Regions from separate parts of the Nanhaiella sioensis genome, predicted to be linked through region 3. Evidence: predicted binding sites of a transcription regulator. Region 3 holds the regulator's gene; each other region holds the start of a gene.
The links. Region 3 encodes Rex, which represses fermentation and respiration genes when NADH is low (regulators of the CRP and FNR family bind a similar motif). Its sites were predicted from a motif close to TTGTGAAATATTTCACAA; they were not measured.
Positions count from the first base shown of each region.

Region 1: the regulator Rex is predicted to act here: its motif matches at 3,867-3,884, upstream of hcp (hydroxylamine reductase).
Region 2: the regulator Rex is predicted to act here: its motif matches at 4,235-4,252, upstream of qoxA (cytochrome aa3 quinol oxidase subunit II).
Region 4: the regulator Rex is predicted to act here: its motif matches at 4,388-4,405, upstream of V1503_RS03905 (TIGR04053 family radical SAM/SPASM domain-containing protein).

Region 1 is NZ_JBKAEG010000001.1:4,548,658-4,556,556, forward strand. It holds gene V1503_RS21510 (FxLYD domain-containing protein) at 151-951, shown strand; gene V1503_RS21515 (YppG family protein) at 1,341-1,772, shown strand; gene V1503_RS21520 (Acb2/Tad1 domain-containing protein) at 1,919-2,161, opposite strand; gene V1503_RS21525 (sigma-G-dependent sporulation-specific acid-soluble spore protein CsgA) at 2,198-2,449, opposite strand; gene V1503_RS21530 (hypothetical protein) at 2,467-2,649, opposite strand; gene V1503_RS21535 (hypothetical protein) at 2,931-3,080, shown strand; gene V1503_RS21540 (Hsp20/alpha crystallin family protein) at 3,258-3,725, opposite strand; gene hcp (hydroxylamine reductase) at 3,948-5,243, shown strand; gene V1503_RS21550 (Crp/Fnr family transcriptional regulator) at 5,511-6,203, opposite strand; gene V1503_RS21555 (DEAD/DEAH box helicase) at 6,343-7,899, shown strand, end outside.
Region 2 is NZ_JBKAEG010000001.1:1,154,899-1,162,797, reverse strand. It holds gene V1503_RS05400 (ABC transporter ATP-binding protein) at 1-216, shown strand, start outside; gene V1503_RS05395 (hypothetical protein) at 495-731, shown strand; gene V1503_RS05390 (phosphotransferase) at 747-1,688, shown strand; gene V1503_RS05385 (serine hydrolase) at 1,857-2,993, shown strand; gene V1503_RS05380 (globin domain-containing protein) at 3,347-3,733, opposite strand; gene qoxA (cytochrome aa3 quinol oxidase subunit II) at 4,301-5,293, shown strand; gene qoxB (cytochrome aa3 quinol oxidase subunit I) at 5,283-7,265, shown strand; gene qoxC (cytochrome aa3 quinol oxidase subunit III) at 7,249-7,851, shown strand; gene qoxD (cytochrome aa3 quinol oxidase subunit IV) at 7,855-7,899, shown strand, end outside.
Region 3 is NZ_JBKAEG010000001.1:1,809,588-1,817,486, forward strand. It holds gene V1503_RS08300 (CPBP family intramembrane glutamic endopeptidase) at 1-284, shown strand, start outside; gene V1503_RS08305 (YdiK family protein) at 288-482, shown strand; gene V1503_RS08310 (DUF2161 domain-containing phosphodiesterase) at 639-1,373, opposite strand; gene tatC (twin-arginine translocase subunit TatC) at 1,547-2,299, opposite strand; gene V1503_RS08320 (twin-arginine translocase TatA/TatE family subunit) at 2,317-2,496, opposite strand; gene V1503_RS08325 (redox-sensing transcriptional repressor Rex) at 2,592-3,230, opposite strand; gene moaC (cyclic pyranopterin monophosphate synthase MoaC) at 3,263-3,748, opposite strand; gene V1503_RS08335 (ABC-F family ATP-binding cassette domain-containing protein) at 4,335-6,266, shown strand; gene tsaD (tRNA (adenosine(37)-N6)-threonylcarbamoyltransferase complex transferase subunit TsaD) at 7,335-7,899, opposite strand, start outside.
Region 4 is NZ_JBKAEG010000001.1:827,288-835,186, forward strand. It holds gene V1503_RS03890 (glycosyltransferase family 4 protein) at 1-736, shown strand, start outside; gene V1503_RS03895 (carboxylate--amine ligase) at 752-1,939, shown strand; gene V1503_RS03900 (oxidoreductase family protein) at 1,939-3,000, shown strand; gene V1503_RS03905 (TIGR04053 family radical SAM/SPASM domain-containing protein) at 3,209-4,330, opposite strand; gene V1503_RS03910 (DUF2249 domain-containing protein) at 4,531-4,788, shown strand; gene V1503_RS03915 (DUF2249 domain-containing protein) at 4,778-4,984, shown strand; gene V1503_RS03920 (hypothetical protein) at 5,001-6,245, shown strand; gene V1503_RS03925 (metal-sulfur cluster assembly factor) at 6,259-6,561, shown strand; gene V1503_RS03930 (metal-sulfur cluster assembly factor) at 7,085-7,396, opposite strand; gene V1503_RS03935 (Cof-type HAD-IIB family hydrolase) at 7,737-7,899, shown strand, end outside.

The DNA.
Region 1 (7,899 bases), 2.7 Mb from region 3:
ACTTTGTTGCTATTTTATAACATATATGGTTGGCATAGTAATCCAAAAAAAAACTGCAATGAAACTCAAGGTATATACATGCTTATTAACAACAAACCATAGCGGTAACAACCTTTTGAAATGACAAACAGAGATTATAGGGGGAATTTGATGAAGAAGTTAAGTGCTTTACTTGTATTCATGTCTGTATTATTGCTATTTATGGGATGTTCTAATGATGAAAAATTATCAGGAGCGAGCGGAGGTTCGGCTTCACCGACAGAAGATAGCAATACAGAAGAAGTTGAAGAAACTTCTGGAGTTAGTGTAGTTGAAGTTGAAGAAGAAGAAGCTGAAGTAGAAAATGTGAGTCTGGAAATTGTTCAAGATAACGGTATAGCTTGGGTTGATTCAATAGGTACTATTTGGTTACATTCTGCAGCAATTTATGAAAACACAGGTGAAGTACCTATTAAGATTGGTGAAACACAAATGAATTTTAAAGATCAGGAGGGAGGAATTTTAGGTACGGCAACGTGGATATATGCAGTACCAAATGTAGTTTTACCTGGTGAAAAAGCATTTGTTTCAGAAAGTGCAATTATTGATGGTATTACTGATGCTAGTCTATACAAAGAAACTACATATAATTTTGAGTTTAACGAAACAACTGAAGATCCTAATTTAATGGAAGTATCAGCGATTAAAGGGGTAAAAGGCGATGAATGGACCCCATATAGAGTAACAGGCTTAGTGAAGAATACGAAGGACGAAAAACAAGAAAGTATAAGTGTCGCAGGTGCTTTATATGCAGAGGATGGAACATTATTAGGTATTTTAAATGATTATATTGATGTTGGTTTAAATCCAGGAAATGAAGCAGGATTTGAATTATTATATCCAGATATTCCGATTGAATTTGCTGATCAAGTAGCTACAATTGAAGTGATGGCATATGGTTGGAATGATTAAGATATTGCTATTATGCAGTTAATATAAATAAGGTAGATTGGGTCTTATCATAAATTTATTGCTTTTGTTAGGCACTTGGCATCCCAATTGTTTCTTTCGATAATTAATTAGATACATGAAAGAGTATTGTGACTGTTATTGTTTAAAATAGATCGCATGATAACTAGTATTATACTTAATCGAAAACAGACCTATTCTAATAAACATATTTTATCATTGATCCCCACCCTTGCAGGTGGGGACTTTCAATTTTGTGAAGTAGCTGTGTTTAGGCTCGTAGCCTTGAATCAGAAATGAGGCTCTTTTCTCCACACGAATTTCAGCACAACACATCTTGCTTTGACATACATTATTAAGGCCAATATTAATTCCTATGGAGGGAAATAGCAATGAGTGTGATGCATCAAAGAAACAATAGGTACCCATTCCCGCCAGTTTGGCGACCACCATTTCCACGACCACCATTTTCGCAAGGGCCTTTTGTACCTTTTCAACCTACTAGTCCAATTCCACCTACGACACCATTTGCACCATTTTCAATTTCACCAGGAATTCCTGCCGCTCCTGTAACACCGTTTCGGCCAAGGCCAAGACCAAGACCAAGACCAAATACGTTTCAGCCGTATCCAACACCATACCCATTACAACAACCTAATATGCAGCAACCTCAGCCTGGTTTCGGATCTATCATGAATCATTTCAAAAAAGATGACGGTTCTTATGACTATAGTAAGATGATGAATACAGCAGGACAAATGATGGGGGCGATGAATCAGTTTAATTCTGCTTTTAAAGGTTTTTCATCATTAATAAATCTATGACCATCTTTGCCGCATAGAAATGTTCCGAACGTAGTTTGAACCTTGAGAAAATGGTTAACTGCTAATTGATAGGATGACTCTTTGTTAAATGGGCAGAAGCTATATTGGTTCGGGGAATTTCTGCCCTGTAAGTCATCCTCTCTGCTCTAATGTTTTTCTAATTCAACTCTTTCACGTCTACAATGTAAAGCATAGTTAGCTGCTTCTAGATTTGAAATGGCTAGTGAATTTTCCATGCTGTGAAAATCGCCATTTTGAAATGCTTTAAGCTTATTGATTAAGATAGGAAGAACGTCTTCTACTTGACAACCGTTTATCCCATTTTTATCGATAGCACCATCTTGAAATTTAATATTAATAAAATTATCATTGTTACGTGTCAGCTTCATCACCCCATGACCTTTATTATTGACTACTCATTATTACTAATACAGCAACTCATAAACCTCATTCAATTGCTCTACACGTTTGAAATCTTGTTCATCTAAAGCATATATTATTTCATCAGGTAAAACCTCATCTAAAAATGATATTTCTTCTTCATTTAATTCTTTAACAAAATCCCCTTCACTGCGATACGTTTTTGCAAGAAGTTTTTCATATATTTGTTCCGATATATTGTGTTTATCTAAATAGTTTGATAATGTTTCTTGTAAATATCTTAATGTCTTATCCATAATGTTTGACACACCTTTTATGTTTTATCAAAATACTCCGTAAACTCCTCAACATCTTTCACATTTTCATTATAATAGGGATTTTCCTCAACACTCGTTTCAGGATCAAGATTTGTCTTGATTACTAATCTTGGCTCTTCTGATGGGTCTAGATGAGTTTCAGTTTGTATATGTTCTGGATTTTCATTCTTTTTATTCACTACATCCACCTCCTACATATAACTTGCTTTTAATTTTTAAAAATATGTAATTTATAGTATGAAATATGAGGTGTATAATCTTTTTTCATGCGTCACAGACTATGTATTGGAGCAAAGGTCATGTCAATCCGTTGCTCCAAATGAATTGAAAAAGGAGGAGCATAGGTGACAAAGAAGCAAAATAAACCACAAAAAACAAACATGGAATTTGGAAACCAATTTACACAAAAACGTCCTAAAAAGGAAATGAATAATAAAAACGATAACTAGGAGGAATATGAATGACTAATCAAAACAATAACCGAAAGAGACAAAATAAATATCCGAACAATAGGAATGAGACTGAATTTGCTAATGAGCAGTCCATTCAACATGATTCAACTCCAGAAAATAATCCGAAATACGGAAGTGAATCTCACAAAAATTCCTAATGGAATACATAAAAAGCAGCGAATGAATATTTTCTTCGCTGCTTTTTTATTTAGTATTGATTTTTTATACACTAGCGTTCGTGGAACTTTATCTACTCTTAGAATTATTGAGTTGTATTTATACTCATCATTCTGTTTAATAGCAAGAAGGTTTACGAAAGAGCTTTTAATGAAGTTCTATTCCTGAATGGATATCCGCTTGCGTTGTTGGCGTGGAATACGTATATCTAGTAGGCCGTCCCTAAATGTTGCCGTTACGTTTTGCTCTGGGATTTTGTAGGGAACGTGAACGGTTCTTGAAGCCTGTTGGAATGTATGCATTTTTTGGTACGTTTGTTGTTTATCATTTGACTCTTCAATTATTTCGCTGTTATTAAGTGAGATCGTTACATAATGTTCGAAGAATTCAAGGCTTATTTGCTCTCGCTTAACACCAGGTAATTCTGCATTAATAACATACTCTTTATCTGTTTCAAATGTTCGTATAGGTATTTGTTGAATGAAGAGGGGCTCTCTAAGTAGGTCATCAAGAGACTCAAATATTCGTTTAAAAGGATTTTCACTAATGAATTCATTCATCGATTTGATTAAGCCATTGAATTCGTTCTCTAGATTTTTAGATAATTTATTATTGTCTGAACTCACAACTTTCACCTCAATTAAAAAAGTTTATTCGCTATAACTTATGCGCTTCGTTCGGAAAGGGCACAAAAAAACACACAAAGTATCTCATGTCATGTAATGATAAAATGGTATAAATGTGAACATTTTGTAAATTATGCAAAAAAGTGATTAACATCACAATTGATAGTATGCGAAAGATGTATGCTAAAACATGAAAATTCCGTTTTTAAAGGGGAGATAGACATGTTTTGTTATCAATGTGAACAAACTCCATCAGGAGGGTGTAAAGTGGTTGGTGTATGTGGAAAGGATGAAACGATCGCAAGCTTACAAGATACAATCGTATTTGGTTTAAAGGGCATCGCTGCATACCGGACACATGCTAATCAACTTGGATATACCGATCCATTTGTTGATGCAACGACTCATGAAGCACTTTATATGACGTTAACGAATTCAAATTTTAATGTTGAAGAACATATTGATATGGCAATGAAGGTAGGGCAAGCAGCAGTTCGTATCATGGACGTACTTGATAAAGCTCATACTGAACGTTTAGGTATACCCCAGCCAATAACAGTTTCTCAAAATAAAATAGAAGGAAAGTGTATCGTAGTAACTGGTCATAATTTATTTGCTTTGCAAGAGTTGCTTGAGCAAACAAAAGGGAAAGGGATAAATATTTATACTCACTCAGAAATGCTCCCTGCACATGGTTATCCAGAATTAAAAAAATATCAGCATTTAAAAGGGAATATAGGAAAAGCATGGTATGATCAACGTAGATTATTTGAAAAGTTTCCTGGTGCTATTTTAGCAACCACAAACTGTGTAATGCCGATTAAGGGCACGTATGCAGATCGAATGTATTCATATGAAGTAGCTGGCTTGGAAAATGTTCAAAAAATAGAGAATGATGATTTCACTCCTTTAATAAATAGAGCACTCCAATTACCAGATGCAAACATTGAATCAGAACAAACATTAGTAACCGGCTTCCATCATGAAACAGTATTAGGCTTGGCACCTGAAGTTATCCAAGCAGTTAAGGTTGGCAAAATTAAAAGGTTTTTTGTTATAGCTGGATGCGATGCTCCAGGAAAAGGTGGAGAGTACTACCGAGAGCTAGCTACATCTTTGCCACCAGAAACAGTTATCTTAACTACATCTTGTGGGAAGTTTCGTTTTAATGATGTAGACTATGGCACGGTACCAGGGACAGAAATTCCTCGCTATATTGATTTAGGTCAATGTAATAATTCAGGCTCAACGGTAAAAATAGCACTTGCTTTAGCTGATGCTTTTGAATGTGAAGTAAATGATTTACCAATCAGTATTGTTCTTTCTTGGTTCGAACAAAAAGCCGTAGCAATTTTACTTGGTTTATTTAGTTTAGGCATTAAAGATATTCGCATTGGGCCTAAGCCACCAGAGTTTATTTCTGAGGGAGTCCTGAACGTTTTACAAGAAACATTCAACCTCCAATTAATTGATAATGCGCAGGACGATATGGAACAAATGTTATCCTTAACCATTTAGTTCACTAAGGTAAGTTTGTTTTTTCGGATGACCAATTTACACTCACTCTGAGTAATAACAGTTTGGGAACATGAAAAATGAGTTGCTGCTCTAGCAACTCATCTTTTTGGTTGTCTTTGCATTAATTGTTGTTTTCGTATAAGAGCTAAATTTGTATATAACCGCGATTCGGATGTTTTTCTATCTTCAAAGTTTTGGACTTCATATAGAAATTTACCTTATTGTCCATTTCGTAATCGCTTTTGAAAAGATCTTTTAGCCTTTAACTCACAAGATTTCTGATTCGAACTTACTTACATCAATAACAAGGTTGCCATCGCAATTCACTGTAATATATCCTTGTTTTTTAAGCTTTGTGATCGTTCTACTTATTGTTTCCCTAGTCGTACCAATCATATTAGCTAGTTCCTTATTGGTGAATTGGGTCGACAGCACTCTAGTATGGTTATCAACTTCCGTTCCGTGAGTTTCTGAAAGTCTTAATAACAGCTTAACGATTTGTTCATATGTATTATTTAAAATTTGTTCTTCAAGTCTCTTTTGTAAATCGATAATTTTTTCACCCATCACTCTAAATAGTTTAATACAAACTTCTGGATGTTGTAAAAGTAATTGTTCAAAATTAGAGATAGAAATTGCTACAACAGCAGTACTTTCGACAGCGAATGACGAAGCTGGATAATTGCCTTTTCTAAAAAAACCTACGTGTGGAAACATATCTCCATCACTTAATACAGATACAATCTGTTCTTTCCCTTGAATATCATTTTTATATATCTTTACCTTACCAGTATGTATAAAATACACATAATCTAACGGGTCTTCATGCATGAAAATATGAGTCCCTTTTTGGTACGTTCTGGTGATTGCAATATTTACAATTTCCTTTAATTCAGTATTTATAAGTTCTTTAAATAAAGGTACATTTCTTAAAACGTCTTCAATAGTTTGTTTATTCATTTCTTTCCACTCCACAGTATTTTCATTATATTTATTTTAACAGATTTTATAATTTGGCGACTAAAAACTTTCATTGCGAACGTTTATTCGTTACAATAAAATAGATGTGATATTAATTAAAATAGGCGGTGAACAGGTAGTGAATAAAAAGTCGCTGTCCGACATTATTGACGAACTAAAAGTAAATGATAATATTATACATTGGCATGAGGTAGAGCCAGAGAAAGCAAAAACAATGAGGATACCTGACAGTCTTGACTCCAGAATTAAAACAGCTTTACATAATAGGGGTGTAAACTCATTATATACACATCAATGTACGGCATATGAAGCAGTTCAAGATGGACAGAATATTGTAACGGTGACCCCAACTGCATCTGGAAAGACATTATGCTATAATCTTCCAGTTCTTCAAGCTGTTGCACAAGATGAAATGAACCGCGCATTATATATTTTCCCTACTAAAGCGTTAGCGCAAGATCAAAAGAGTGAATTAAATGAGATCATTTCAGAAATGGGGATTGATATAAAAAGTTTTACTTATGATGGTGACACCTCTCCGACGATTAGACAAAAAGTAAAAAAAGCTGGACATATTGTCATCACCAACCCTGACATGTTACATTCAGCTATACTTCCTCATCATACAAAATGGGTTAGTCTCTTTGAAAACTTAAAATATATCGTAATTGATGAATTACACACATATCGCGGTGTGTTTGGAAGTCATGTCGCGAATGTCATACGCAGGCTTAAAAGAATTTGCAGTTTTTATGGTAGTGATCCGATCTTTATTTGTACTTCAGCGACTATAGCAAATCCTAAGGAATTAGCTGAAAGGTTAACAGAAAGCACAATGACCTTAATTGATGACAACGGTGCACCTAGTGGCAGGAAGCATTTTGTTTTTTATAATCCGCCTGTTGTAAATAAACCTTTAAACATTAGAAAAAGTGCAACGGTTGAAGTCAATGATCTTGCACAAAGATTTTTAAAAAATCATATTCAAACAATTGTTTTTGCAAGAAGTAGAGTACGTGTTGAGATTTTATTAAGTCATATCCAACAACTAGTACAAAAAGAACTCGGTTCAAAATCTATTAGAGGATATAGAGGCGGTTATTTACCGAAGCAACGAAGAGAAATTGAGCAAGGTCTACGCAATGGGAACATAATGGGTGTAGTGAGTACGAATGCTTTGGAATTGGGGGTCGATATTGGGCAGTTACAAGTGTGTGTCATGACAGGATATCCTGGAAGTATTGCAAGTACGTGGCAGCAAGCTGGACGTGCAGGTCGTCGTCACAGTGAAGCACTTATTATTATGGTAGCTAACTCTACTCCAATTGATCAATATATTGTGAACAACCCAAACTACTTCTTTGAAAAATCACCAGAATCTGCAAGAATCAATCCAGAAAATTTAATTATACTAGTTGACCATCTAAAATGTGCAGCTTATGAATTACCCTTTAGAGAGAATGAACAATTTGGGAAACAAGATGTGGTGGAAATAATGGAATATTTAGTCGATGAAAGCGTGTTGTATCGTAATGGTGAGAAATTTTATTGGGCGAATCAATCCTTTCCAGCAAGCAATATTAGTCTGAGGTCGGCATCACAAGAGAATGTCGTTATTATCGATCAATCAAATATTGCCAATGTTAAAATCATTGGCGAAATGGATCGTTTTAGC
Region 2 (7,899 bases), 650 kb from region 3:
ATTATTCAAGACGGGTTAGAAGTGTTGAAAAAAGGACGTACAACATTTATTATCGCTCATCGCCTATCGACGATAAAAAATGCAAATCAAATTTTAGTACTCGATCGAGGACGAATTGTTGAACAAGGTAATCACGATGATCTCATGCAAATGAGAGGCAAATACTATCAGATGTACCAGTTACAACAAGGTAAACAGTCATCTTTAGCAGGATAAACGGTACTTCAACGTAACGGATGACCTATTTAAAACATGTATTTTACCGTATGAGGAGTTTTCGATTAAAAACATGTTTTATGGGTCAAACTGAGACATTTATGGGTCAAAAACGTGAATTTATGGGTCAAACTGAGACATTTATGGGTCAAAAACATGTTTTATGGGTCAAACTGAGACATTTATGGGTCAAAAACATGAATTTATGGGTCAAATAGAGAGGTTTATCGGTCAAAACATGTTTATGGATCAAAATCGACAAGTGGTGGTGAACGACCATGACGGAAATTGATAAACGGGGTAGATTAGATGAAGAAATGTTTAGTTACCGAGTAACAAAGAACAACACAGTTTTTATTACATGGATGGGTAAACAAGTAAAAACATTAAAAGGTAAAGAAGCAGAAAAAATAATTACTAAACTTCAGCAAGCCAATAGTAAGCATGAAGTTCAATTAATTCTTGCTAAAGTAACAGGAAATTTCAAAAGAGGTAATGAACGTTCTATAAATTAGGAAAAGGTGATATAAGTGAATACTCAAGAAACACAAAACTTGTTCAGGCTATGGGATGTGAAATGGACAGAGGAAGCTGCTAATTCTATATATAGATATTCTCCTGTATATAAATGTCAGTATCGAGGGCAGGATGTTATTATTAAACGAACTCGAAGAACGATGGATACTGCACAAAAGCTTGTTGAATGGACTACGAGCTTACATTCTAATGGAATAAAAGTGGTTACCCCAGTCAAGGTAGAAAATCCATTCATTCAATATAAAGACCATACTTGGACAATGTATCCATTTATTAAAGGTCGTAAATATGATGGTTCTCTTCAAGACATCTATGAAGCAGGAAGATTATTAGGTCAAATTCACAATAAAGTAGATACGTTTGAATGTGCTCGGTTTGACTGGCTAAATTTTGATGATGAATTTACGAATGATGTAACAAATGACTTGCAAGAGATCTCATCTAACTTATTAAAAAATCGTCCAGAGAAAAAAGAGTTTAATATATTAAAAGGTCGTATTGAAGATTTCTTAACGAGTGATTTTTCTCGTTTAAAGAAAAAAACGCTACCAATGGTTAATGCAAGCTGGGATTATAAAGCAAGTAATTTAGTTTACGAAAAAGATAATCATCCAGTTTTAATTGATCCAGACAATGGAGGAATTGTTCCAAGAATTGTAGACTTAGCATTAGCATTAATTTTATTCCATACTGAGATAGAAACCGCACCTAGCAGGTTGTTTACTGAAGAGGAATGGACTGAATTTACAAAAGGATATTTTGAATATATTACATTAACTGAAGAAGAAAAAATATTATGGCAAGACGTATTGTTATTCGTTTATTTTGATGAAGCGTTGTGGGCAATCGTTGATATGGAAGACGATGAAACAGAGCGACAAAAGAAGTTTATATATTCTTTAACAGCATTTAATCCAGTAAAATACTCACTATAATTTGAGGGTTACTCAAAAAGCGGAGTGACTACAACCGTTGTAGTTATGAACGCATCTTTGAGTTTAGCCCTTTTTATGTGCAGATGCATGTATTGCATAACTGAAATATATTATTTTTTCCTATTTTAATATATATGGAATATTTGTAGATTACGAGGTGGTGAAGAAATGACTCTAGTTCTTAAAATTCTCGGTATAGCAGTTATTATATTTCTTGTTATTATTTGGGGTATAAGGCGCTGGATATACACACCAAGCACTGATTATGTCTTAAAGTTCCTGGAGGAAAATAAAGAAAAATCATCACTTTATTTAATCCAGAATGGTGAGGTAATAGGGGATATTAGATCTGATCAAAACATGCCTTTAGCTAGTACAGTAAAAACGATTATCGCAATTGAGTATGCGGAACAAGCAGCTGAAGGTTTAGTCACATCAAATGAAACTGTTCAAATTAGTGTGTTAGAAAAATTTTATGTTCCCAATACAGATGGAGGTGCTCACAACGCTTGGCTAGAGCGTATGAAAGAACTAGACCTAATACAAAATGACACTGTTAGACTTGAAGAAATTGTAAAAGGTATGATTCAGTTTAGTTCAAATGCAAATACAGAATTTTTAATGATGAGGCTTGGATTAGATCAAATTAATGAGCTAATAAAAAAATTGGGACTGGATAATCATGAAGAAATCTATCCATTCGTATCTAGTTTATATATTCCATACGAAGTAAAGTCTAATAACTACGGAAAAATAACAAGCAAACAAGAGCACCAACTAGTGAAAGAAACACTTAAAGATTTATCTTCAGTAGAGTGGAAAGAGTTAGCTAATCAAATACATAAAAAACTTAAAAGTAATGGTGCGAGCATTTATAAACAAAAAGCAGATCCTTCAACTTGGCATGATAGCGACTTTGATCGAATGTTTTCAGAGCGGTTTAGTACATCAACGACTTATAATTACGCACGTATTATGGAGAAGATTAATAGTCGTGAATATTTTTCATCTGAAGTACAAGAGCATTTACATCCTGTAATGGAAGGATTAATGGAAAATCCAGCTAATCAACAATGGTTGAAACATGCAGGGCAAAAAGGTGGTTCAACTTTATACATATTGACAAAAGCCCTATATGCTACTGATAAAAATGGGAATCAAACAGCGCTAGCAATCTTTTTTAATCAATTAAATACCTATGAATCAATTAAACTTTCAAGTAGTTTAAATGAGTTCGAATTATCAGTTTTACGTGACAGTCAATTTAGAGATAGAATTAAATCACTAACAAATAACCATGAATAGGTTCAAATAATTTTCACATTATTGACATAAAACGTTTGAATTTCCTTGTCAATTGTTATGATTGTTCATGCTAACCTTATTATAAATAGAAGTAAAATATTTTATGAGCACGTAACAAATATGATTAATGTACATAATGGGGGATCATGATGGAAGAATTATCTGTGACACTATTCATCGCAAGCTTTATGGTGTTAGGGCTACTAATTGGGACTAATATATGGGATTCTTAAGCTGCTACATTGCGTAGCAGCTTAATTTTATTATTCACGATCTCTTTGAGTCTGTGTCTTGAGGTAGATTTTTCTTCGCATGTGGAGATTAAATTCTACTTCATTTACAAAAATTCAAGTTTATTTAGTATGTGTATTTACCATTATTGCAGCCACTTGTTTCAGTCGGTCGTAGAACATGTCAGCAGCATGTCCAGTTAACTCAGTTTCTTCAAACGCTTCTTTCATACAATTCAGCCAAGCTTGAGCTCTGACAGGAGTAATTTCAAATGGGAGATGGCGATGCTGCATAGCAGGTGGTCCGAATTCATTACTGTATAGAGTGGGTCCACCTAAAAACTGTGTTAAAAACATTTGTTGTTTTCTTTTTATTTCATTTATATCGCCACTAAACAGCGGTTGTAAATCTTTGTTTGCATAAACCTTTGGATAGAATGCATCTACAAGACTGTGAACAGCCCTTTCTCCACCAATTAATTCATATAGTGAATGCATACCTTTGTTCATAAAATCCACCAACTTTATACAATACACATCATTGTGTAAGTTATTTTTTATTCACATTATTACTATACCAATTGTTAATACGTGTTTTAGTGATATGAATCACTACAGAGTATATGAATTTTATATAATGAACGCTGAGTTTTTTTCACATTGATTGTTGTTTTCGGTACGAATTTCATCTAAAAAATCAGGGTTAGAATTTTGCCACAAAGGCTTCGTATCAAGTAGCAACTATCCATTTCACTCTTACAGGAAGAGTCATATCAAGCCAAAATGTACATTTTTCATTTGCGAAAATAGGCATGATGGGAAAATTAGAATCGGTAAAATGACTTTAAATATCATGGTGAAATTAAATGTAGTTTCTCCAGTAAATTCCTTGCGTATTTTGTCACAATTACAGACTTAAGTGTTCATAGAATCATGTTATCATTATTTACACAGTGTTAATGTTTTTTATTGATATAAATTAGCAAAGTTTGTGAAAAACCGAACAATCGGTTGTGAAGAAATGAACATATTCACGAAATTTTTAGTAAGTATACTTAACTTTTGGGGTGAATTAACATGAAGTTTAACAAGGGACTTGTCTTGTTGTTTTTAACAACTCTCCCAGTATTGTTTCTAAGTGGCTGTGAAACAAATTTGGTTGTGCTTGATCCACAGGGACCTGCAGCAAGAAGTATCGCCAACTTAATTAATCAATCGATTTTATGGATGCTGTTAATTGTTGTTGTTGTGTTCGGTTTATTTGCTTATATCGTTTGGAAATATCGAGAAAAACCAGACAATATGGATTATGAACCGCCAGAAGAACACGGTAGTACATTGCTAGAGATTATTTGGACCGCCATTCCAGTCCTTATTCTTGTTGCTCTAACAATTCCTACGGTAACTACGCTGTATGACCTTGAAAAAATTCCAGAAGGCTACGAAGATCAAGAGCCAGTTGTCATTCATGTGACATCTGCCGACTGGAAATGGATTTTTAGTTATCCAGAAGATGGAATTGAAACAGTTAATTATGTAAATATTCCAGCTGATAGACCAGTTCACTTTAAATTAACATCAGCTTCAACGATGCAATCATTTTGGGTGCCTGCTTTAGCTGGACAAATATACACAATGAATAAAATGGAAACAGATTTATTTGTTGTAGCGGATAATCCTGGTTCTTTTGAAGGTAGAAATACGAACTTCAATGGTCGGGGTTATGCGAAAATGGAATTTGAAGTATTAGCACAGACGCCACAAGACTACGAGGAGTGGAAAAAGGAAGTGCAGGAAACGGCTCCTAAATTAACTGAGGAGGAGTATGAAGAGCTTCTTTTGCCAACACATTTAGGTAGATTAACATATTCTAATACTCACTTAGAGTGGGTTAACCATGCTGATATAGACTCTAAAACGTATACAAATCCTGAATTATATAAGAATCATAGCTATCAAGGAAAGATATTCTCAGAAGAAGACAACTATAAAAATGATTCTACTGACACTCAAAAAGATGATGATATGAACATGGAAGAGGAAAACGGGGGTGATCACGGTGGGCATTAAATGGGATGAGTTTTTTATAACAGGTGATCCATTAATTCTAGGGTCACAAATCGCAATTTTACTCACAACGGTAGGTATTATAGGTGTTGTAACCTATTTGAAAAAATGGCGTTGGTTATGGACTGAATGGTTAACGACAGTCGATCATAAAAAAATAGGTATTATGTATATCCTATCAGCAGTATTAATGTTTTTCCGTGGTGGGATAGACGGTCTTATGATGAAAGTCCAAACATCTAGACCTGAAATGGAATTTTTAGATGCTCAACATTATAATGAAATATTTACAACTCATGGTGTGATCATGATTTTGTTTATGGCTATGCCGTTTTTAATCGGTTTAATGAACGTGATCATCCCTCTACAAATCGGTGCGAGAGATGTAGCATTCCCACAATTAAATGCTTTAAGCTTTTGGTTATTCTTTAGTGGAGCTATGCTATTTAATATATCATTCGTCATAGGTGGATCACCTGATGCAGGTTGGACATCGTATTTCCCGCTAGCTGGTAAGGAGTTTAGTCCAGGTATCGGAAACAATTATTATGCCATTGCGCTTCAAATTGCGGGTATCGGTACATTAATGACAGGTATCAACTTTATTGTCACGATCCTGAAAATGAGAACAAAAGGCATGACATTGATGAAAATGCCAATGTTTACTTGGACATCTTTCATTACATCAGTCATTATCGTTGCTGCATTTCCTATTTTCACGGTCGCGCTTGGCTTAATGACATTTGACCGTTTGTATGGTACTCACTTCTTTACACTGTCTGCTGGCGGATCAGATATGTTATGGGCAAACCTGTTCTGGTTATGGGGACATCCAGAAGTGTATATTGTAGCATTACCTGCGTTTGGTATTTTCTCAGAGGTAATCGCGACCTTCTCAAGAAAATCTCTATTTGGCTATAAATCTATGGTTTTCTCAATTGTCGGCATAGCATTTTTAAGTATGCTTGTGTGGGTGCATCATTTCTTTACAATGGGTGTTGGAGCTGCAGTTAATTCGTTCTTCTCCATATCCACGATGTTAATTGCTGTACCTACAGGTGTAAAGATATTTAACTGGTTATTTACGATGAGAAAAGGAAGAATTAAATTTACTAATGCGATGTTATGGGCTTTAGCATTTGTGCCAAACTTTGTTATCGGTGGTGTAACTGGCGTTATGCTTGCGATGGCAGCAGCAGATTATCAATATCATAATACGCTGTTCTTAGTTGCTCATTTCCATTACGTATTAATACCTGGTGTCGTGTTTGCCGTATTTGCGGGTCTATATTATTGGTGGCCTAAAATCTTTGGCTTTAAGCTAAATGAGAGACTAGGAAAATATCATTTCTGGTTATTTGTGATTGGTTTTAACTTAACCTTCTTCCCAATGTTCTTATTAGGATTAGATGGTGCAGTAAGACGCTCATATACTTTTTCAGTAGAATCAGGTTTTGCACCACTGTTCTTAGTTTCAGCGATCGGATCAGCCATACTTGCTATTGGATTTGCTGTATTCTGCTATAACATTTATTGGAGCATACGCCATGCTGATCGCAATGTTTCAAATGATCCGTGGGATGCTAGAACATTAGAATGGGCAACAGCTTCGCCAGCACCATACTATAATTTTGCAAAACTACCAGAAGTAAAATCATTGGACGTTTTTTGGCACATGAAGAAGAACAAAGAAGGACTAGATCTGAAGGGTAATGAGATTGAAGAAATTCATATGCCGAGCAATTCAGGGCTTCCATTTTATATGGCTGTTGTTTTCGGTATAGCAGGATTCTTCCTCGTATTTGAATGGCATATTGCTGCAGCAATAGCGGCAGTGGGTATTTTCGCGGGGCTGATCATTCGTTCATTTGATTATAACGATGGTTATCATATACCTGTAGAAGAAATAAAAGAGACTGAAAAATCTTGGAGAAATAAAGCAGAAGAGGTGAACAATCATGTCAGCAAAGGTTGATACTTCCTTACCACTTGAATATCAAACAGAGCAAGACCGTATGAATATTTTTGGTTTTTGGATTTTCTTAGGTGCTGAGATTGTTTTGTTTGCTACATTGTTTATGGTATACGGTGTTCTGGGGGGGCGTACAGCAGGTGGACCAGGGCCCGAAGATATTTTTCAAATTAAGGATGTCATGATTGAAACTTTATTGCTATTAACGAGTAGCTTTACTTGCGGATTGGCCATCTTTGAAATGAGAAGACAAAACTTAAAAGGCCTGCTTACATGGCTTATTATTACAGTATTACTTGGCGTAGGGTTCGTATACATGGAGATTACTGAATTCATCCATTATGTTAGTGTAGGTGCTACGATGCAAACGAGTGCTTTCTTATCAAGCTTCTTCGTGCTTCTAGGTACACACGGACTCCATGTAACGGTTGGAATCGGCTGGGTAACGATCATTATTATACAGTTACTAAGAAGAGGCTTAACACCTGTTACTGCTAGAAAAACATTCATCATTAGCTTGTACTGGCACTTCTTAGATGTCGTCTGGATTTTTATTTTCACATTTGTGTATTTAAAAGGGATGGTGTGATTTATGGCAAGTAAAACAAATCGTTTTCCTACTGGGCACGTATTAGGT
Region 3 (7,899 bases):
TATTTGGCTCGTTGTATAAGAAGTATAATTTTTGGATATCAGCACTTATTAGTTCTGTCATATTTGCCCTAGTTCATGGCGAACCAGAGCATATTCTCATATACAGTTCAATGGGATTTACTTTTGCCTTTCTTTATGTGAAAACAAAAAGAATACTCGTACCTATTATTGCACACGTTTCAATGAATACATTTGTGGTCTTAATACAAACTATCTACAAGGATGACATTGAACAAATGCGACAACAACTGGAACAAATGCAGTCGATTATTGGAGGACTTTAACATATGCGCCGCTCACCTTTATTTTTTGGATTTATATATAGTTTTATAGGGATCGTTTTCACATATCTCGCAATTCAATCAGCTCAAGAAACAATTTGGAATTTCCCCACTCTCATATTGTCTTTTGTAGCCACTCTTGATTTTGGAGTGGCTATTCGTATGTTTATCTTTCATAACAAACTGAAAAAAATAAAATAGTTAAAACAACCTTCCTAGTTAATGGGAAGGTTGTTTTATTCTATGGCTGTTATCACATTATTTGTTGCTTTTCGTAATAAGAGCAAACACGAATATGTTTGGGAGACCTTTTCTTCTCTATATACATATCAGTTATTCAAAATACCTTTCTCTGTATTAACCAAGCTTATGTGCTATTAATTCATCGTAATAGTGAACAAGTTGTGGATATGAAATTAGCTCATTCTTGCCTTTATCACTAAGTGTATAAGTTCCTCTTCGAACCCTTTCAAACCAGCCGTAATAATTTTTATTAAGAATGGATACAGTTTTGTCACCCGTTCCCATCTCGCGAAGATCACTTGTTGATAACTGGCCGAAACATTCGAGACAACAGGCAATATGAATACAGTTTTCTTTGTACGCCGTCATAATTTTTTGATTCTTGCTCCCACCAACATTATGGTTACGATGCCTTCCTTGCATTTCAGTTAAAAGTAAATCTCTTTTTTTCTTGCTTCTTTGCATACTTTTTTTCCGATCAAAGTCAGCTGGAGCTATAATAATATCTACCTGTGCAATACCATTTTTGAAAGTTACAATCATAAGGCCTAATTCTAACCTTCTGACCAAATAACAAATATCCTGCCATTTTTTAGAACGCAAAGAATATGTAGGTCTCGGGATAGCAATGAACACCTGATCGGATAAACGCTGCCTTTTAGTAGCTTGTATTAACAGCTTTATACTTATATTAAGCTTAAGCTCCACGATAACTAGCTCATCGTCTTTTATAGCTGCTATATCACAATGATTGACTTCTCCATATACTTCATAGCCCTGTTCTGTAAAATGCTCTTGAATAGGTTTATATAAATCAACCTCATACAATTTTGTTGTTTTATTGCTCATTAACATCATTACTTTCTTCATTTATTCAATGCTTAAATATTAGTTAATCATACGACCTTTATATTTAATAAATTCACATAACACCTGCTAGATTTACTATATAAAAAAAGTGAGCCTCTACAATTTGTAAAAACTCACTTTGATTACCTTTATTATGATTTATGGTATGGTTGTTACTCATTTTCAGCCATGAGTTCCTGTTCTAGTTTTTCCACTTTGCGAAAGGTTATTTTTGAGATAAAGATACTTATTTCATATAGAATAAATAAAGGTATCGTCACCATCAGATGTGAAATGAGCTCTGGTGGCGTAATAAATGCTGCTATAACTAGTAAAACAAAATATGCGTACTTTCTTATTTTCGCTAAAAACATAGGCGAGACTATGCCAAGTCTAGTTAAAAACATCACAACGACAGGAAGCTGAAACAATATTCCAAATGGAATAGTGATTTTGAATAGAAATTGGAAATATTCATTTATCCCAATAACTTGATTAACCGTTAGGCGTTCAGATATCCTCGTCATAAACTCAATAACAAATGGAAATAGAATAAAATAGGAAAACGAAACCCCACCTAAAAATAGTAACACTGATATTGGTATATAACTTAAAGTGATTTTCCGCTCTTTTTCATATAGGCCTGGGCTAATAAACGCCCAAAGCTGGTATAAAATAACTGGTGCAGTAATTACAAAAGCTATAATAAAAGCAAATTGCATATAAATTTTTATTGGATCAGTTAAGGAAAATGCATTCATCGTCAGCTCTTTTGCTTCATCAGCCTGTTGTAAATAGACAATGATTGGCTCAGCCAAAAAAAAGCTTCCAATTGTAGCCACAACAAAGAAAACGGCTGCGATAATTAGACGCTTCCTTAGCTCTCCTATATGATCGTATACAGACATTTCTTTACTATCATTCATACTTTCTCATCCTAATGTTACTTCTTTTTATTATTTTCATTTGCAATGTCTTGTGCCGCTCTCTTAAATTCTCTAAGTGTTTCTCCAGCAGCTTTTCCTAATTGAGGAAGCTTATTTGGACCAAAGATAACGAGTGCGATCACTAAAATTAATATAAGACTTCCAATTCCTATGTTAATTGGTCTCACCTCCATCATAAATTACAAATAATTTTCCTGATCTATCATTATAAAGCATATATTGTTTTTATAACTCGGTGATCATGTAAACGACCATAATGCCAATATAGCTACTATTCAGTTGGGTAGTTTTTAAGGAAATAAACTAAAGATTGTAATTCAACTGCTAAATCAATGTGATGAATCCTAATATGGTCAGGTACATTAATTCGAGCTGGCGTAAAATTCAAAATACCCTTAATACCTGTTTCTACTAAACGGTCAGTCATCCCTTGCGCAACTGGTGCAGGTACAGTTAAGATGGCGACACTTACATCCTTGGTAATATATTTTTCTAAGTCATCCATATGATAAATAGGAACATCTCCAACTGTAGTGCCAATTTTTTGCTCATCAACATCAAATGCAAGTTCAATTTTCATATTATTATTTTTAATAAAGTTGTAATTTAAAAATGCAGTACCTAAATTCCCAACCCCGATTAACACCACTTTTGTTAGTTCATCTTGATCAAGTGTTTGTCGAAAAAACGTTAATAAGTAATTAACATTATAACCATATCCTTTTTTACCTAAAGCACCAAAATACGAAAAATCTCTACGTATTGTTGCAGAATCTACTTTTACAGCCTCGCTTAATTCAGCAGATGATACGCGCTGCTTACCTGCAGCATGAAGATTTTTGATGAAACGATAATACAATGGTAAACGCTTTGCAGTAGCTTGTGGAATTTTTGTTTGTTCGTTATTCACTTCTATTCCCCCACATTCAAACAGCTATTCATTCACTGCTCTCTAATAAAGTCTCCGTTCTTTCCACCAGTCTTCTCTAATAAATAAGTTGGACCAATAACCATACCTTTATCAACTGCTTTACACATATCATAAACAGTTAGGGCACACGTACTAGCAGCAGTTAGAGCTTCCATTTCAACACCTGTACTACCTTTAGTTTTAACTTCTACGATAATAATAAGCTTGTATAATTGCTTTTTTTCTTCCCATGTAAACGTGATATCGACACCCTTTAAACTAATTGGGTGACACATTGGGATAATATCTGCTGTTTTTTTTGCAGCCATAATACCAGCCACTTGAGCTACAGCTAACACATCCCCTTTTTTTATTTTTGAATGAATAATCTGTTCATAAATTTCTTGATTAACTGAGATACTTGATCTCGCTATAGCAGTTCTAAATGTTTCGCCCTTTTCAGAAATATCAACCATCTTTGCTCTACCTTGATCATTAAAATGTGTAAATGAAGACACTTGCTTTTCACCTCTCAATATGACTATACTACACTATTTTTACAATCCTGTCGTTACTTTAACAAGGCGTGAAAACTATATGTACATCCAAGGCCATTTCTATCACCTTTTGAGTACATGGCTTTTTTCATAAATGGTGAATTGTAACGAATAATTTAGCCCATTGTCATAGTTTTAATGATGAGAAGCTGCAACAAACGATATAATAATTCGTATTTGTGTCTCAATACATGGCTGCTGTTTTCGCATTAATTGTTGATTTTCGTTCTAAGAAATAAATACGTATAAACTTAGCGGTTGTAGGCACCTTTTCTCATTATAAATGAGGTCAATTGCATAAGTTCATTTTATGCTGTCCTAAATTATTCACAATAGCAACAAAGTTTACGAAAAGAGCCTATAACGTCTACAACCTAAGTTTAATATGACTTCCGTAAGAAAGCGCATACAAAATAAGCTAAACTATTATTAAAAATATGCATTTCACAAGCCTTTGATAAGTAAACATTGGAATCCAGTGAAAGAATATTGCTCATTTCATACATTTTAAGATACACTAAAACTATTATAACAGAGGTGAACTAACATGATAGTGTTACAAGTGAATCAGCTCACAAAATATTTTGGATCTGACCTTATTTTATCGAATATAAAGCTAGAAGTACAATTGAAAGATAGGATTGCTGTCGTTGGCCGTAACGGCGCTGGAAAATCAACTTTATTGAAAATAATAGCAGGTTATATGTCTCATGATAGCGGAAGCGTCATGAAACCGAAAGACATTTCTATTGGATATTTAGCACAACATAGTGGCTTAGATTCAGACTTATCTATTTGGGAAGAAATGTTAACCGTGTTTGAACCGTTAAAAAAAATGGAGATAGACTTACGTGAACTGGAAGAGAAAATGTCCAATCAAAGCCTAATGTCAAACAAGGCAGATTACGACAAACTATTAAAAGAGTATGATCATTTACAAATTCAATATAAAGAACAAGGTGGCTATCAATATGAAGCTGATGTACGAGCTGTTCTACATGGACTCCAGTTTTCAAGCTTCAATTATTCGACACCTATATCATCATTAAGTGGTGGTCAAAAAACGAGGCTTGCTTTAGGGAAGCTATTATTATCAAAGCCTAATTTATTAATACTAGATGAGCCGACTAACCACCTTGACATTGATACACTCACTTGGTTAGAGCAATATTTACTCGGCTATCCAGGAGCTATTCTCATCGTATCTCATGACCGTTATTTCCTTGATAAAGTCGTTACACAAGTATACGAAATTTCTCGAACTAATTCAGCAAAATTCATTGGTAATTATAGTGATTATTTAAAGAAGAAAGCAGAAAATTATGAACACGATTTAAAGCTTTATGAAAAGCAGCAAGGTGAAATTGCTAAGCTTAAGGATTTCGTTCAACGAAACTTAGCACGAGCTTCAACAACAAAGCGAGCACAGAGTAGAAGAAAACAACTAGAAAAAATGACATTTCTAGAGAAGCCTGCTGGAGATGAAAAATCAGCTTCGTTCCACTTCGACATCGAACGTCAAAGTGGAAATGAAGTTTTGAAAGCCAATGACATTTCTGTTTCATATGAAAACAACAAGCCTATTATCCAACATATCAATTTTCAAATCATGAAAAGTGACAGTGTAGCTTTGGTAGGTCCAAATGGTATTGGGAAATCAACCTTACTCAAGGCAGCGATTAATAAGATACAAGCCCTACAAGGAGAATTTTCCTTTGGTTCAAATGTTAAAGTTGGCTACTATGACCAAGAACAAGCAAATCTTAGTTCTAATAAAAGTGTTCTTAATGAGCTGTGGGATGAGTATCCATCAAAACCGGAGAAGGATATAAGGACAGTGTTAGGCAACTTTTTATTTTCAGGTGATGATGTGTTAAAGCCGGTATCAACACTTAGTGGCGGCCAAAAGGCACGACTTGCGTTAGCAAAGCTTATGTTACAAAAAGCTAATCTGTTAATTTTGGACGAGCCTACCAACCATTTAGACTTGGATAGTAAAGAAGTTCTAGAAAATGCATTGATTGACTACCCTGGTACAATTCTATTCGTCTCCCACGACCGCTATTTTATTAACCGACTAGCGACGAAAGTGTATGAGCTTGCTCCAAACGGTATTACTGAATATTTGGGAGACTATGATTATTTCATATCAAAGAAAGCAGAGATTGAAGAAATCAAGCTGTTAAATGAACAAAAAGTGGTCAATCCTTCAATCAAGGAAGATAAAACACAGACAAAGCTGACTTATGAACAAGACAAGGAAATGAAGAAATTACAGCGTCAGAGAAAAAGAAAAATTGAAGAACTAGAAATGGAGATATCAAAACTCGAACAAAAAATAGATGAAAATGAAACTCTATTATGTGACCCAACTATCTTTCAAGATCACGAAAAAGTGGCCTTGATTAATGAAGAAAACTCACAGTACCAGGAGCAACTAGAACAATTAATGACCGAATGGGAAACACTCCATGTTTAGAAGAAAAGCGCAAGCGTCTTGTTCATCCCTAACAAGCACTGGAGGCATTTTCTGTGAAGGTGCTTTTTGCCTTCATGGAAAATGGCGAAGTGACTAGAGGGGATAGGCGCTGGAGCTGAACATGAAGAAAAGCGGAGACGACTGTTTTGCCTCGACAAGCGTTGGAACTACAATCCTAGAAGGTGCTTTTTACCTTTTAGGATTGTAGTGAAACGACCTCGAGAGGCTAGGAGACGGATCTGGACATGAAGAAAAGCGCAAGCGCCTTGTTCATCCCTGACAAGCACTGGAGGCATTTTCTGTGAAGGTGCTTTTTGCCTTCATGGAAAATGGCGAAGTGACTCGAGGGGATAGGCGCTGGAGCTGGACATGAAGAAAAGTGGAGACGACTGTTTTGCCTCGACAAGCGTTGGAACTACAATCCTAGAAGGTGCTTTTTACCTTTTAGGATTGTAGTGAAACGACCTCGAGAGGCTAGGAGACGGAGCTGGACAATAGAAAAGCGCAAGCGCCTTGTTCATCCCTGACAAGCACTGGAGGCATTTTCTGTGAAGGTGCTTTTGCCTTCATGGAAAATGGCGAAGTGACTAGAGGGGATAAGCGCTGGAGCTGGACATGAAGAAAGGCGGAGACGACTACTTTTACTCAACAAGCACTGGAGCCATTGGATTTGAAAGCGTTTTTTGCGTTGGAATGCAATGTGAAGTGAACACGAGAGGCTTATAAGACAGAACAAAAGCGCAAACGCCATGTTCATCCCCAATAAGCGCTAGAATCATTGCAAAAAAGATGTCTTTTACACTTCATGTGAATTGTAGTTTTCTCTTCCACATAGTTATCCACAAACAATTCATTGTAGTGTATGTTATACACCGACTTTTACACATTATCCACAGTTTTTATCAAAGTTATCCACTTATTCACTTGCTTCAAAAGTGCTTTTAAACTAGCTTTTGTTACTAATTTTCCACAATAGTATTTTTTCTGTGGATAAAGTTGTGGAAAAAGACCGTATTCTCAGGAAGAATCACGGTCTTTCATAACATTGTTATGTTATTATTCATTATACTATTGCTCAATATCAAGGCCAGGGTTCCCATTTAAAGCCATGTCCGAACGCTTTCCTTGTTTATATAAAACACTACCTGCTGCTGCAATCATTGCTGCATTATCTGTACATAGAGATAGCGGAGGAATAATTAATTCTATATCATCCTTTGAGGAAAATTTTTCTTTAAGAGCAGCTCTTAGCCCTTGATTGGCAGCTACACCACCAGCTAATAATACTTGTTGGACATTATACTTATCAACAGCTAACATCGTTTTTGTGACTAATACATCTATTACGCTTGCTTGAAAGCTTGCTGCGATATCTTTTGTTGCTAAATCCTCACCACGTTGCTTCGCATTATGTAACGTATTTATCACTGCAGATTTCAATCCACTAAAACTGAAATCAAAAGATCCTTCTTCAAGCCAAGCTCGAGGGAGCTTAATCGTGGCTTCTCCTTCATGAGCTAGTCGGTCAATGTGAGGACCACCTGGGTATGGTAGTCCCAATGTTCTTGCAACTTTATCATAAGCTTCACCTACAGCATCATCACGTGTCTCTCCAATTACTTTAAATGATCCG
Region 4 (7,899 bases), 980 kb from region 3:
AGTAGACAAAGATTCACTTTCAGCAAGGTACTTTATTGAAATTGATAAAAGGGCTGTTCAATATGCGGATAAGATTATCATCCTATCAGATCATTTCCGTGAACCGCTTAAGCAACTAGGTGCACACGATTCAAAAATGCTAACAGTTCATACAGGAATAGAAGAAAATGAAGAAATAGAGTACACCAAAGGTGCAAACCGTCATCAAACGATCATTTCTTGTATTGCTCGTCTTACTCAACGTAAGGGTCACCATATTTTGTTAGAAGCCCTAAACATGATTAAAGAGCATTTAGATCATGTAGAAATTAGGATTATTGGTGACGGTAAGACGAGAGAGGATTTAGAACAACAAGCACAACATTTACGTTTGTCAAATGTAGTGTTCTTAGGAAGTAGAGACGACATCCCTCAGCTATTAAAGGAAACGGACATTTTTGTTTTACCTACTATAAATGATAGTCTACCAATTTCTATCATTGAAGCGATGCATATGGGGTTACCTATCGTTTCATCATATGTAGGAGGAATTCCCGAATTAATTCATCATCAGAAGGAAGGTTTACTTTCAACACCAGGTGACATTGAAACACTCTCAAAGCATCTGCTACTACTTATCCAAAATCCCTCTTTAAGAAACGAACTAGGGGAAAATGCCCGCAAGTTTGCACAAGCTGAGCTAACAGTTAACGAGATGTCAAGAAAAATTGAACAGGAGTACCAATCTTTATTATAGAAAGGTAGTTGAAATATGGTTGAGCGTAAGCATCCTGCAATCGTTCTTGATTTAAGTGCAAATGGAATTGGTATTGTAAGAAGTTTAGGTAGAAAAGGAGTGGATGTATACGCCTTTGATACAGGAAAAAAATACAAAATCGGCAAAACATGTTATGCAACATGTAAGAGTTGTCCTGACCCTATTAAAGATGAAGAAGGCTTGCTTACCTTCCTATTAAATTTAGGTAAGACATTTTGTTGTAAAGCTGTGCTATATGCTGGTTCAGATGATTTTCTCTATTTTATGTCAAAGCATAGAGAAATATTGTCTATGTATTATTTATTTTTATTACCTGAGCACTCAACTATTCATGCATTAATCGATAAACGTTTAACGTATGAACTAGCTACAAAGTATAATATTCCATGCCCGACAACTTTTTTTTTAGATCAGGAAGAGGAATTGGAAGATATTCTTAACAAATTAACATTTCCGTGTATTATAAAGCCTGTTTATGGACATAAGTTTCGTCAACATATTAATAAAAAAATTATTATGGTTCATAGTGCAGAAGAATTAAAAACTGTTTTTCCTTACTATCGGCAATTTGGTGAGTTAATGCTACAAGAATTTATTCCCGGTGATGACAGCACTTTTTACAAACTGGCGACTTTTCTTGATGAAGATATGAATGTAAAGGCTCTTTTCACACTACAAAAAATTCATCAATTCCCGCCAAATATGGGTACAGGTGCCCTCATTATTAGCAAAAGAGATGAAGAAATTATTGATGTTGGCTTACCATTTCTAAAAGAATTGGAGTGTAGGGGAGTAGCCATGGCCGAATTTAAAAAAGATCCCCGTGATGGTGAACTTAAGTTTATTGAGATCAATTCTAGATTATGGCTTTCTCATAGTTTAACAGAGGCTTGTGGTATAGATTTTGCTTATTTATACTACCTATACTTAACAGGTCAAGACCCTGAACCGCGATTGTATCAAATAGAAGACATTAAATGGATTTATCTTGTACGGTATTACCTTGCCTACCTCCAAAAAAGGGAATATGGTGAAATGACTTTTAATGACTTCAAGAAGGGACTATCTGGAAACAAACAATATGCACTATTCGCATGGGATGACCCGATGCCATTTTTGCGCAGTACATTTTCTCATCTTTATAATTCATGGAAAACTAAAAAACAGGAAGAAAACACATAATGGATATCGCCTACATTAAAAAGGTTTTTCAAAACACCGATTTTCATCATCAAATAAAACATAAGTTTGGCAAATTTAAGTCATTTGTTCCTGATTCAATTCAGCAATTAAGAGCATCTGCGAAAAGTATGATTTATAAATTAGACATCTCAACAGAATTAGGTATTCAACCAATTATTTTTAAACGTTATATAGGGTCAAAAAATAGAAATACTGTAGAAATAAATTTATATGAAAAAGCTCTCCCCTTTCTAAAAGAGTTCATGCCAACAATATACGCAACTAAGTCAAATATATTTGATAACGAAACATGGATGTTAATAGAATATATTGAGCCTTTGCGTGGACGAATACCTCCTCCAAATCATTTTGACTATATCATACCAACAATTGCAAAATTACATGCCCACTCATATGAGCAAAATTTCTACGATAATATCGATTTGTTTAACCCCTGGTTTCCAACATTTCATTCGAAGAAAATGAAAACACGAAGACAAGCTAAAATACAAAAAACAAAATTGTATCTTATTGATGCGTTACACCATAAGCGCTTAAAGAAAATGATAGAACCTACGCACAGCATAATACAACAAATATTAAGTGAAAGCTCTTTATCATTTTCTGAACTAGTAAAGAATGGACAATGCATCGTACACGGTGACCTTCATTTACAAAATATATGCTGCAATCATTTTCATCAAAATACTAACAACCATATTCAAATGATTGATTGGGAATCGTCTAGATTTGCATCAGGTTGGTTTGATATCAATTTACTAGTTGAAAGATATCTTGGGTTACGTAATTCCGAGAAAAACAATGATGATAGCATTCGAAACCATTGTGTTCAATTATATACTAAGGAAATGAACAAAAGAGGAATCTCCTTTCAAGGTGACCCTATGATATTATATAAAATGTCTTATTTACAGTACGTCCTTGAAACTGGCTTACTAGTACAATTACAAAAAGAGTTTGATGGTAACAAAGGTGTATTGCTTACCTATTATCTAGACAAAGTTTTGATTTGGGGTAAAGAACTCAATTTTTATAGCTAATGCTTTTCTAGATGTTCAAACAAAACGTTCGTTAAAAAGGCACTATTCAAAAATTATAGATTGTACGAAATTGCTATCTTGTTAACGAAGAAAAGCTACAGTTAACGCTAGTTATGAAAAGAGGCCGAGCTTTAACATAGCTACATACAAAAAGGTGTATCCCACTCAAAGATATAGAGGAAGGCTACACCTACTTCAGCTTGTTATATTAAGTATTCACTGATTTTGACCGCAATGCTTTCGGTATATACACACAGAATGGTTCACTTTCTAAAAAATTTCCAGTCACTGCATACGACCTTGCACGTGAGCCACCACAAACAAAGCGGAATTCACATACACCACATTTCCCTTTAAATTTGTCTGGATTTCGCAAATCTTTGAAGATAGGAGAATTTCTATAAATATCCGCTAATGTCTTCTCTCTAATATTTCCAGCTTTGACAGGCAGTAATCCACTAGGAAATACATCACCAATATGAGATATAAAAACAAAACCATTGCCGTCATTGACACCTTTTGGTGCTCGACCTAAACCATCAATTTGACCCGTTTTTCCTTCGTTTAAGGCATCTGCATAACGGATAGCTCGATCTGTATCTTTTGCTTCTTTCATTTTCTGTTGAATAACGACACGACGATAATGTTGTGCTGCTGTTGTTTTAATATCAAACGGTACCTTTTTACTTAATTCATATAGCCAGTGAAAAATCTGTTCGTGTTGTACTGGGGATACCATATCTGACTCTTTCCCCCTTCCGGTAGGAACGAGAAAAAATACACTCCACAGGACGCATTTTAACTCTTCTACAACCTTAGCCATCTCTTCTAGCACATCAACATTGTAGCGAGAAATCACTGTATTAATTTGCACTGGAATTTCTAACTCGTGTAAATATTTTATGGCATTCATTGTTAAATCAAATGATCCTTTCGTTCCACGAAAATGATCATGTACTTCAGCAGTTGGACCGTCTAAACTAAAAGCCCACCGTGCTAAACCAACCTCTTTTGCCTTCTCAATCGCTTGTTTAGTTACATTGGGAGTGGCACTAGGTGTCATGGATACCCTTACACCTTTTTTTATCGCATAATCTGCAATATCATATACATCTTCCCTCATCAAAGGGTCTCCACCTGTAAACACCAACATTGGATTATCCATTTCATAAATCTGATCTATTAATTGTTTACCTTCCTCAAAGGATAATTCTCTAGGGTCCCGTCTAGTTTGAGCTTTTGCTCGACAATGCAAGCAGTGTAATTGACAAGCACGCGTTAATTCCCAAATGACTATAAATGGATTTTTATTAAAATCTCGATCAAACATAAGGACTACCTCCTCAACATTCATGTAAATATTGTAATTATTTTGATTTGAGTATGTATGTGATATGCATCACATATTCTTGTGGACAAATTGTGAATGGTAACTATTGAAAAAATTATTAACAAGTGAACTGAATCACACCAAACATAATTGAAAATTATTATCATTAAATCAAAGGATATGACGAGGAGGAATAAAAAATGAACGATATAGAAGCAAAGAACATCGTTGAGTTAGATGTGAGAGAAGATATAAATAAAAAGCTTCAGCCATTTCAAAAAATAACAAATACTGTTTCTTCATTGAAAGATGATGACATTTTTATATTACACGCACCTATTAAACCTACACCGCTACTTACAATTATGAAAACAAAAGGTTTTACTTATACCGTTGAGAAGATAGCAGCAAAGCATTGGAAAGTGACCTTCGTGCGAGGTGAGAAAAATGATTCTTGATAATCGAGGTTTAGAGCCTCCCCAACCAATGATGAGAACACTTGCAGCATTGGAAAAACTTCAAGATAACGAAGTTCTTTCAATTATTAATGATAGACGACCTATGTTCTTATATGAGCAATTGGATGAACTCAAGTATACGCACCATACTAAACAGCTAGACGATGGTACTTATCAAATTGATATTAGAAGATGAAAACGGGTGATACTTTATGTTTCCAAAGCAAGCTACGACTGAAACGAATATAAAGCTTCCATTTTTATTTATTTTTTTTAGTTTATTAGCCTTTCTAGCAAGTCAATTTATTCTGGTTTTTCAAGGTGAGAATATCGTAAAAGGTTTATATAGAATACCTGAAATATGGAGTAGTGCACATTTGCTTATTCTCGGATGGGCAGTGATGGTGGCTATGGGGGCAATGTACCAACTTGTTCCTGTTGTCTTCCTTACTCCTATTTGGAGTGAACGCTTAGGCTTTCTTCAATTTTTCTTAAGTGCTATAGGAGTTTCTAGCCTGGCTTTATCATTTGTATTTGCACCTAAAACAATTCTATACAGTGGAAGTATTGCTTTATTTTCAATATTATTATTTATCATTCAAATGTTGATGACTATGAAAAAACAAGAAAAATTCAATATACTTACATTGTTTGTTGGCAGTGCACTCATTTGCTTATTGCTTACATTGGCTTTAGGGATATTGTTAGCATATAATTTGCAGTTCGGAACAGTATTATTTCAACATATCCCACTGTTAAAAACACATATTTTATTTGGAATCACAGGCTGGTTTACTTTATTGATTTTTGGTTTTTCTTATAAAATGGTGCCGATGTTTGCTCTTGCACACGGATTTTCAATGAAATTAGCCGCTTGGGTATATAGTGCTTATGTATGCGGATTATTTTTAACAGCATTATCTTTTTTACTAGATATTTCAACTTTATTACCAATAGGTGTCAGTGGATTATTCATTGGCTTTAGTTTATTTACGGGGCATATATATACCATTCTTACAAAAAGAATTAAGAAGAAGCTTGATAAACCTTTTATGTTTTCATTATTAGCTATTATAAATGGGTTTTTCATTCATTTTTTTGCAATGATTATCTCTTTTTTCCCTAGTCTCCATCATTGGTTTCCAATACTTATATTACTCTATATTATCGCTTGGATTGTGTTAAGTATTATGGGATACCTATACAAAATAGTTCCGTTTTTATGGTGGACGCATCGATATAGCAAAGAGATAGGTAAAGAATCTGTTCCTACGTTAAAAGATATGATTAATGAGAAAATGAGCATACCTACTTTTCTTGCTTTTCTAATAAGCATTGTTGGAATAGCTTTATCTATTATCGTAAAGAGTGTTCCGTTATATACGATCAGTCAATTAGTAATGTTATTAACTACTGCCACCTTTTGTTTTTCAATTGGCAACGTCATTCGGAAATAAGGAGGAGATCTTAATGAGCTTAACAGAAAAAGTGTACAGTCGTCTATATGAAGTAATTGATCCGGAGTTAAACATAAATATTGTTGACCTCGGTTTGATTTATGATGTTACTATATCCACAGCTAATGATGTGTCAATTATCATGACATTAACTACCCCTGGTTGCCCTTTACACGATAGCATTGTAAATGGTGTTAAGCATGTTATCGAGCAACTGGGAGAGGTTCATACAGTTAACGTGCAACTTGTATGGGAGCCAGCATGGACACCGCAACGCATGTCACAAAGAGCATTACAAACTTTACAAGGAATATAGTGACTGCATGTAAATAAACTCGAACTCGGTGAATCAGGTGGTAACTCTCCTCCACCTGATTGGTTGTTGAATCTTAATAGCAGGCTGTTTTCGCATTGATTGTTGCTTTTCGTCTATAACATGATGACTAACATTTAAAGCTACTTCTTATAGTACAAATTTGTTAAAAATAGCATCATATTGAAACTGTGATGCTAGCCATTTACCCTAACAACATTACTTTTGAAACAAGAAACAATTCCGCTCTTAGCCAAGGGCTTTTTTTCATGAATTGTTATTTTTTTCATAAGAAATAAACAAAGTTGCATCTTTCCTTCTATATATCGATGACTAATCAGTAGTAAAACAACAATTTTATCTTATAGATTAGGCGTAAAAAGTAACAAAGCTAAGTCATTTTTTCGGCTAGAATAGAAAAAAGCTTAACTTATGGCAGCATAAAGAGAGATGAAGTTATTTAATCTCCACCTCTCTTACAATAATATCTAAAATATTTATACATCAGATGTATTTTACTACATGATTATCCATGAACTCCTAAAGCAATTTTTGCATATCTTGACATGCGATCCTTACTCCAAGGTGGGCTCCAAACAATACTAACTTCTGTCTCTTTTACTTCTGGTATATCCGCTAAATTTCTCTTTACATCTTCAGAAATAGTTCCTGCTAATGGGCATCCCATAGAAGTGAGAGTCATTGTAACAGTCGCAGTCCCATTATCATCTATATCAACACCATACACTAAGCCTAAATTAACAATATCAATACCTAACTCTGGATCAAGCACATTTTCAAGTGCGCCCATTAAATTTTCTTCTAAAGCTTTATCCATGTTTTTCACCCTTTCGACCTACTTGAGAATCATTTTCATTATATCATATATGTACTAATTAGCAAAAAAATTACTTCTTTTCAGTACATTTTCTTATAGAAAATATGAACGATTTGTTACATTTATTGTCGCAAATACTAGCGATATGAGAATGAATTAACATCGTGAGATATTAATGAATCGTACTTGCTCTTATTATTTTTCATTTTATTACAAAATAGTGGACAAATTTTTTCCATTCAAGGTACACTTAAAACAATCGATGATTATTTTCTACTATGTAAATAGTATAATAAATGTTTTATTATGTAAGATAAATTATTTTTACAAAGGAGACATTATGAGCTTTCAACAACATTTAATTGCATTAGATTTAGACGGTACTTTATTAACTGATGATAAAAAGATTTCCTCATATACGAAAGAAATGATCATGAAGGCTCAAATGGCAGGTCATATTGTTGTTATTGCAACTGGAAGACCATATAGAGCTAGTGAAATTT